One region of the Pseudoalteromonas sp. XMcav11-Q genome, then DNA from elsewhere that is predicted to be linked to it. Evidence: riboswitches for the same ligand, from Rfam matches in the RefSeq annotation. Region 1 holds a riboswitch; the other holds the start of a gene.

Evidence for each region. A riboswitch is a leader RNA that binds a small molecule or an ion and turns the genes downstream of it on or off. The one in region 1 is predicted to bind lysine.
Region 2: linked by a shared signal. The riboswitch ahead of lysC (lysine-sensitive aspartokinase 3) and the one ahead of dapA (4-hydroxy-tetrahydrodipicolinate synthase) in region 1 are both predicted to bind lysine.

What each region holds. Positions count from the first base shown of each region.
Region 1 covers NZ_JBECOX010000013.1:92,797-97,227, reverse strand. Annotated here, with positions in the region: gene ABMY45_RS18895 (response regulator) at 1-1,446, opposite strand, end outside; lysine riboswitch at 1,589-1,767, shown strand; gene dapA (4-hydroxy-tetrahydrodipicolinate synthase) at 1,883-2,767, shown strand; gene ABMY45_RS18885 (2,3,4,5-tetrahydropyridine-2,6-dicarboxylate N-succinyltransferase) at 2,778-3,518, shown strand; gene ABMY45_RS18880 (PLP-dependent decarboxylase) at 3,518-4,431, shown strand, end outside.
Region 2 covers NZ_JBECOX010000009.1:216,544-220,974, reverse strand. Annotated here, with positions in the region: gene ABMY45_RS15830 (hypothetical protein) at 1-849, opposite strand, end outside; gene nhaD (sodium:proton antiporter NhaD) at 1,006-2,253, shown strand; lysine riboswitch at 2,399-2,569, shown strand; gene lysC (lysine-sensitive aspartokinase 3) at 2,658-4,004, shown strand; gene ABMY45_RS15815 (DUF924 family protein) at 4,127-4,431, shown strand, end outside.

The sequences.
Region 1 (4,431 bases):
ATGTTCGACATGCGTTACCAATTTTGCTATGGGCTGAAGCATTTTTTCAATCACGCGTGCATTTAGTAAATTATCTTCCACCAGTAAAATGCGAGCCGACACCTGCTCCATTGTATGAGCCGGTACCTGTTGATTGTCAATTTCAATAGGGACTCTCAGGATTGCTCTTGTACCGATTGGCTCCCTTGCACTAAAATCTAATCGTCCTCCAAGCGCTGAGGTGAGTAATTGGCAACGCTTCAGCCCTAACTGCGTGCCTTGAAAATGCTCGCTATGCACAGCTTCTCGTAACTGCTGATAGTCGAACCCAGGCCCAGTATCTTCAACGACAAATTCTAAATATGGTGTATCTTCATCTATAACCAAATCCGCAAATACTTGAATGCTGCCACGCTCAGTAAATTTAATTGCATTATTAACCAATTCACTGATCAACCAACCAACACGCTTACAATCACAATAACAAGCCACATCTAACTCACTACTCAATGCCAAATTAAAAGCGAGAGATTTCTTGTGTGCGGTTAGTTGAAAGGCGATACAAGCTGACTTTATTACTTCTCGCAATGCGACTTGATGACGCTCAATAACCACTTCTTGCTCGGAAAGGTTATTAAAGTCTTGAACCGAATAGAGTAATACATCCAATTGATTTGCTGCGCTTTTCACATGCTGTAATTGCTGCGTGTCTTTGCTCCTCAGATATTCATCTAAATACCCCTGAATGGCCTGCAATGGTGTTCTTAGCTCGTGACTAACGCGTGCTAAAAATCGTGATTTTGAGTGTAATGCATCGTCAGCAAGCTTTCTTGCCGCCTCTAATTTATCGAGTGCTTCAGCAATTTCTCGCGCCATTGGGCGAAATACAAGTTTCGCTTCTATAAACAGTAGCAACAGTCCAAGTAGCCAGATTAACAATTCTATTTTCCTCACCATCTCTGTTTTACTTCGCGCATGCTGCTCGAATAGTGAAACGGCATCATTCAGGTTTGGGAGTATATGCTGAGACGCAGTAAAGATTTGCTCCATTAATTGAGGAGTGGATTGCTGTAACCGAGACCTTGATAAAGTGACAAAAGTAGTACTTTGCAAATCCAACTGCACCGGCCCTTGGTAGTAAAGCGCTGCAAGCGCCTCATTCAGATAAATAGCCTCTCCACTACTTTCTGTTTTAGTTAAAAACTCATGATTACTTTCAAACTTATCAATGGCTTGACGTAGCGCTTCACTATCTCGTTGATTGTCTTGCGCACTATATAGCGCGATACGTTGGGACAACATCCGCTGCATACCCGCAATATTAATTACGTGTGCATCTAAGCTCTGCTGATACAGTAGATATTGCATAACCCCCATCGCCATCGACAACAATATAGCCATAGCAAGTAATGCCCCGATATAACGATTTTTAACTTTACTTATTAGCGACATATTTTTGTTTTTCATCTCATAGCATTGTCTCAGCTGCAATGTTAAGTGTAGTTAACAATCGCATTATTTACAGTCCGATGCTTGACACCTAGACGGCCAAAATGTTTCAATGCGCGTTCACCCTATTTAGATAGTTTGATGCCACGGCGTCAAATTGAGGGCTGGAAGAGGTGCGTTATTCAGGTAACTAAGTGAAGGAGAGCAAACTCCGTTGCAGCTTAGTGAGGGGAATATACGCCGAGAAATTGAGTTATTGTTTGCTAATACTCATTTCGGGCGACTGGGCTGAATCCCAGCGACTGTCACCAACATACTTGGTGGAGAGCTTCTGGTCTTAGAAAAATAAGGCCATTGGCTGCCTTATCCTTTTTAAGTCCATTGCTCTTCGAATTTTAACAGTTCGAAGTTTGGACACCCTCCTAACTCCGAACATGATTTAAGTTCGGTAGAGATGAAATCACAATTCAACTTATCTGACTATCCGTTGTGGACGGCCTTAGTAACGCCTTTTGATGCTGAAAATCAGGTTGATTTTAACGCATTAACGACGCTGGTACGCGATCAAGAACAAGCTCGTAACGGTATTCTTTTACTAGGCAGTACCGGCGAAGGCCTTGCGCTTACCCAACAAGAACAGCAACAAATCGTTGAGTTTGTTTGCCAGCTCGCCCCAAGCGTACCGCTCATGGTTGCCGTTGGCGGCAGTAATCTTGAGCAGCAAACACAATGGGTGCGCTTTTGTAATTCGCAGCCCATTCATGCGCTCTTACTTGGCTCACCAATCTACGCAAAGCCCGGCAAAGTTGGTCTGGCGCATTGGTTTAGTACGCTACTCGATGAGAGCCATAACCCTTGCATGCTCTACAATGTACCCGGTCGCAGTGCCGTTGCTATCGCCCCTGACCTACTCGGCGAACTAGCTTGCCACCCTAATCTGTGGGCACTAAAAGAAGCCAGTGGTGATATTGCCACCTTTGAAGCATTTCGTCAGGCAGCGCCTGATGTCGCCATCTATAGCGGCGACGATGGCCTTATGCCCTACTTTGCACAAGCAGGTGCAACGGGTCTGGTGTCTGTTGCAGCAAACGCATGGCCACAGCAAACCGCAGAATTTGTAAGGCGCTCGTTAAGCGGCACCTCTCCTAATTTATTTACCACTTGGTCAGAAGCTGCAAATAGCTTATTTGCAGTGGCAAATCCCATACCAGTCAAAGTGTTAATGCACTTGCAAGGGAAGCTCACAAGTCCAAACTTGCGCCCGCCACTGACACATTTGGAACTCACCCATACCGATGCGATCACTCGCGCGAACGAAACTATTTTATCTTGGAATTAAGGCAGTAAACATGAGCTGGTTAACCCTACTAAACGATTTAGAAAATGGCACAGTACGTGCGGCAACACAGGATGAGCAAGGCCATTGGCATGCTAACGTAGAAGTAAAACACGGGATCCTTGAGGCATTTAGAAATGGCGTAAATACAGAATTCCCAGGTGGATTTGTTGATAAAGACAACTTAGCACCACGCGGATTTGCTGCCCAAGATGGCGTTCGTATGGTTCCTGGCGGAAGCAGTGTAAGACGTGGCGCTTACGTCGCAGCGGGCACAATCATTATGCCACCGGCTTATGTCAACATTGGTGCCTATATTGATTCAGGTACTATGGTAGATAGTCATGCGTTGGTTGGTTCTTGCGCGCAAATTGGTAAAAATGTCCACCTTAGCGCAGCGGTGCAAGTGGGTGGTGTATTAGAACCAGTTGGAGCAAGCCCTGTTGTTGTTGAGGACGATGCCTTTATTGGTGCAGGCTGTGTATTGGTTGAAGGGGTTGTTGTTAAACGCGGTGCCGTATTAGCACCGGGTGTGCGCCTTTCAGCAAGTATTCCTGTCTATGACTGCGTGAACGAGCGCTTGCTTGACAAAGGTGAAGCCATCCCTGAAAACGCGATAGTGATCCCAGGCTCTCGTCCAGCCTCAAGTGAGTGGGCGCGCGAGCAAGGACTAAGTATGTCATGCGCACTTATCGTAAAATACCGTGATGAACAAAGTGATGCATCACTGGCGCTGGAAGAGGTTCTACGCTAATGACTTGGTTGAGCACGTCACAGCGAACCGCAGCTGAGGCATTGATCCAGCAACAAGATACGCCATTCTTTTGCTACGATTTAGATAAGCTAAGTGCACATGTTAAGCCCTTAGTTGATCAGCAAATCGTTAAGCTTTGGTATGCCGTAAAAGCGAATCCGTTATCACATATCATTAAAACCCTAGATAACGCTGGGTTTAACTTTGATGTGGCATCTAGCGGCGAGCTTGATCAGGTGTTATCTCAAGGGATCGCACCTGAACGCGTGCTCAACACAGGTCCTGCCAAATCGCTAAAGCAGATCCGTCATTTTGCCACACAAGGCGTACGTATTTTCGTGGCTGAAAGTCACAATCAAGTACGCTGGTTAAATCAAGTGGCCGAAGAGTTTGAGCTTCAATTTGAAGTTTTACTGCGGGTGCAGTTACGCTTTGATAAAGCAGAGCACAATCCACTTGGTGGCAATACGCTGACTCCTTTTGGTCTTGGCGCAGAGCAGTGGCAAGCCCTAACTTTAAGTGACTACACCTACCTAGACTTTGTCGGACTGCATATTTTCCAGTGGGGCAATATGCTCTGCAGCGATACACTCTCTGAACTTTGGCAGGCTATGGTTGCACCTTTAGTTCAGCTCGCTGCTGATTTAGGGATTACTCTAAAGGTACTCGACTTAGGTGGCGGCCTTGGCATTCCCTATGATAGGCAAAGCCCTTCTCTCGATTGGCAGAAATTATTAGACACGCTCGCATTGATAAAATCCGCCACGCAAGTGCAAGAATTATGGATGGAGTTAGGCCGCTATGCGGTTGGCGAATGTGGTTTTTATCTCAACCCTGTGGTGGAACAAAAGCAAAACTACGGTGCACAACAACTGATTGTCGCAGGCGGTGTCAATCACCTGCTGCGTCCAGC
Region 2 (4,431 bases), on a different contig from region 1:
TGAGAGTAAACGGTCAACACCGCGCTTTCTAATTTGTCCAAGGACTTTAGAGGCTTGCCGCGTAATGAGTGTATTGCGGCGTAGCTCTTCACGTAACGGCATGAGGAGATCGGCACTGCGGCTTAAACTTTCTCTACCAATGAGGTGCATATCTAAAATGCGTGTTCTGAGCTGCTCCAGCATGCGTTTGTCTGCAGCACCACGGCCTAATTGTTCAATCTCGTCAATTTGCTCACTGACCTGAAGCTCTATCTGATCGAAGCAGCGTTGGAAAGGGCCATGAATATCAACCATTTCCAACATAGGTTCGATATATTCGTCAAAAGCTTCTAATACGGCTTTATATCTCATGCCAAGAGACAGCGTTGAGGTGTCAGACTTTGCTTGTTCAACCAAGTTCATGATAGCGCTTTCGTTATGCTCGAACAGCTTAACAATTTTACGAACGCGTTCGTCCATAATGCGGCTAAAGCGGCGTAGCTCAGAGTAGTCAGCCTCTTCACCGGCTTGTGCGATGCGATTACCTAATCTTTCTAAGTCTTTTACCAGCACCGTGATCTCTTCCGCTAAACCGAGGCTTTCTTCTTGTAAAAGAAAGCTGGCGAAGTCAGCGATTGCACGGTTGATTTCTAACTGTGAAGATTTAGCTAAAGGAATAATAATTTCTTGTTGGAGTAATCGATTGGTTTCTTTATATATCCGTTCACTCGACCAGCTAGAATTTTTCTGCTTTAGGATGTTTTGTACATCTTTTAGACTGAAATCTGCGAGCTTAAATCGTTTAAAAAGTAGCTCGAGTACGCTCCAGTGTTCATTTATCGTATTTAATAATTTTTTTGCTGGGATCATAACTTTCCAGTGTGTAGTAGAGAAGTTTCATCACCACTTCATCAAATTGTCACAAAATGTTTATTGTACGTGGCATGGGGCCTGCGATGGTGCTAGAATCCGCCCCGAAATCGAACCCACCCCTTGTTACATTTAATTACAGGTTGTTTGCGCATTATGGTCACGCCCATTATTCTAACCCTGATCGCCATCGCTTTTATACTCATCGTTATAGAAGATATTATTCACGTAAACAAGGCCAAAACAACGCTTTTTTTTGGTACTTTATGTTGGATTATCGCCTTTATCTCTCCAATTCATGGTCAAAGCCCAGAAATTGTACAAATTGAACTAGACCATAACATTTTGGAAATCGCGACGCTTTGGCTGTTTTTAATGGCTGCCATGACGTTTGTGGCCTACTTGAACTCAAAAGGGTTTATCCAAAATATTGTTCACCGGATCATGCCAACCCATATTAGCGAACGCAAGCTAATGTTTTTGGTCGGTGCTTTTGCATTCGTATTTTCGTCAATATCGGATAACATCACCGCGACGCTTATTTCATTAGCTGTAGTCATGTCTTTGAAATTAGACCCGAAAAAGCTAATTAGATATGCGACATTAATCATCTTCAGTGTTAACTCCGGTGGGGTATCATTGATCACCGGTGATGTAACCACCTTGATGATATTTTTGGCCGATAAAGTAACCATCCCTGATCTGCTTTTACTAATTGCCCCTTCTATTTTTAGCGTATTTATCTTAGCTGCGATGCTATCAATCGGCATGAATGATAAGATCATTTTTGAAAAGGCTGAATTACGCAGAATTGAAAAGACCGATATCACCATTGCGCTCATCTTCTTATCAACCATTTTTGCTACGTTATTCTTAAGCGTGCAATACCATGTACCGCCGATGCTGACTTTCTTATTTGGCTTGTCTTTGATGTTCTTAATGGCGCAATTCTTGATGCGCAAGAAAGACGTTAATAAGAAAATCATCGACTATATCCGTGAAATTGAATACGACACCTTGTTGTTCTTTGTGGGTGTGCTGTTATTAGTTGGCGCGTTGAAAGAGGTCGGTGTACTGTCTAAGTTTACCGATTTATATCTGCATCTTGCACCGGAATACGCAAACTACTTGGTCGGTTTAATGAGTGCGGCGGTAGATAACGTGCCTTTGACGGCTGCGCTATTAAAAGCAGATATTACGATGACTCCAGCGCAATGGCTAACCTTTACTTATGCGACTGGGGTTGGTGGCTCTATGCTTATCATTGGTTCTGCAGCGGGGATCATTGCAATGAGTAAGGTTAAAGCGTTAACCTTCTCAAGCTATCTTAAAATGAGTATCTACCTGCTTATCGCATATACCATTGGATATAGTGGCGCGTATTTCGCGGGTCAGCTTATTTAAGACCAATGGATTTAATTTTTTAGCGCTTTGGGATAAGTTTTTCATAAATAACTTGACACCTAGACGGCTAAAAGATAATTTTCTCACATCGCCCGCATTTATTGCGGGCTTTTATTTTGCTTTTATTCAGATTAACAAAGGCAAAATAAACAGAAGAGGCGCGATGCTTAGGTAGTTAGTGTGAGGTGACGAGACCAATGACCACTAGTGAGGGAAGTATTCGCCGAGGAGAAAAGTTGCTCGTCGCAACGATTCTTCGGTTTACGAGGCTGAATCCTCGGAACTGTCACCGTATTGGTGGAGAGCTTCTGGCAAAGGTCATTTCAAGCGTTCGTCTTTTTAGAAATCCCATGCCGAGTTCTCCTTATAAAATTTGACTGTGCCAACAGTCGAGAGGAGAGAAAATGAATTCGCAGTATGTTGTAGCCAAATTTGGCGGTACCAGTGTCGCTGACTTTGAGGCTATGTCTCGTTGTGCTCACATTGTTCGTGACAACCCAAATGTTCGAGTGGTCGTTGTGAGTGCGTGTGCTGGCGTAACCAATCACCTTGTAACGCTAACCCAACAAAAGGAAGATGAGGCCGGGCGCAAAGCGGTTGTTGCAGCGGTTGAAAACATACAGCAAGCGATTATCGACCAAGTGTCTTTGGATGCTGATCTTGCTGAGGGTTACAAGCAAACTTTCAGTGAATTTGAAAGCCTTGCGAGTTTACCTGCACTTAGCAGACAGCAATGCGATGAAATGTTGAGCTTTGGCGAACGTTTTTCTTCTTATTTGTTTACCCAAATACTACGTAATAACCAGGTTCAGGCGTCGCGCTTTGATGTGCGTAAAGTGCTTAAAACAGATAATCAATTTGGTAAAGCGAATCCAAATGTTGCAGCTACGCGTGAAGCTGCGCAAACCAATTTGGTCGCGCTACTTGGCGACACAGTGCAGGTGACGCAAGGGTTTATTGGTAGTGACCAATACGGCCAGACGACTACGCTTGGTCGTGGCGGTTCTGACTATAGTGCAGCATTGTTAGCAGAGGCAATTGACGCGTCAAGTGTGCATATTTGGACCGATGTCGTTGGTATTTTCAGTACCGATCCGCGTTTGTGTGTAAAGGCTAGACCTATTCCTCGTTTGAGTTTTGATGAAGCGGCAGAAATGGCGACATTTGGTGCTAAGGTGTTACATCCCGCAACTATATTGCCAGCGAGTCGTAAAGGTATTTCAGTATTTGTTGGTTCAAGCCGTGATCCGCAAGCGGGTGGCACTTGGATTGAAAAAGAGAAAACGGCGCAAGCAGGCATTCGCGCAGTGACACAACGCAAAAACCAAATACTATTGACGTTAAAGAGCCCTGAAATGCTTCTTGCTAGCGGCTTTTTGGCTCGTATCTTCACCATTTTAAGCAATTACAATATATCGGTTGACTTGGTAACGACTTCGGAAATTAGTGTTGCACTTACGCTGGATAATGCGCCGAATGCTTCTCGACCAGAGCTAGAACAAGCTTGTTTGGATGAACTTGGCGAGTTTTGTCATGTGACCGTTGAAAATAATCTTACTTTGGTGGCCATGATAGGTTCTGAGATCCAGTTGAAGAAGTGCCAACTTAACCTGATGGATGTGTTGTCAGAGTTTAATATTCGATTGATATGCCATGGTGCGAGCAAGCACAATCTGTGCTTTTTAGTTGAGCAGCAGGAGTCAGATCAGGTCGTGCAGTCAATTCATGCTAAATTACTAGAGGTTGCGTAAGTGAATTTATTGTTTTTTAGGAACTAATAAAAAAGTTGCATTATTGAGTAATGGATGGCACTTTGTTTATAACGGTTAGGGTCTGCTGACCATCAAGTTTGTTTTTCCCTAGGAGTGCCATCATGAATTATAAAGACGTCTACGAATTCTGGTTTGTTGAATGCACTGAATCAGATTGGTGGAAGAAGTCTGCGGACTTTGATCGCATAATAAAAAATCGCTTCGGTATTTTGCACCAAATGGCGCACCAAGGTGAGCTTTCGAGCTGGAGAGCAACACCACTTGGCGCGCTGTGCGAAATCATTATCTTAGATCAGTTTTCACGCAATATATTCAGAGACACTCCAGAGGCGTTTGCCAGTGACGCATTGGCGCTAAGCCTCACCCAACACGCTATCGAAAAGGGCTATCACCGCCAGCTCAACGA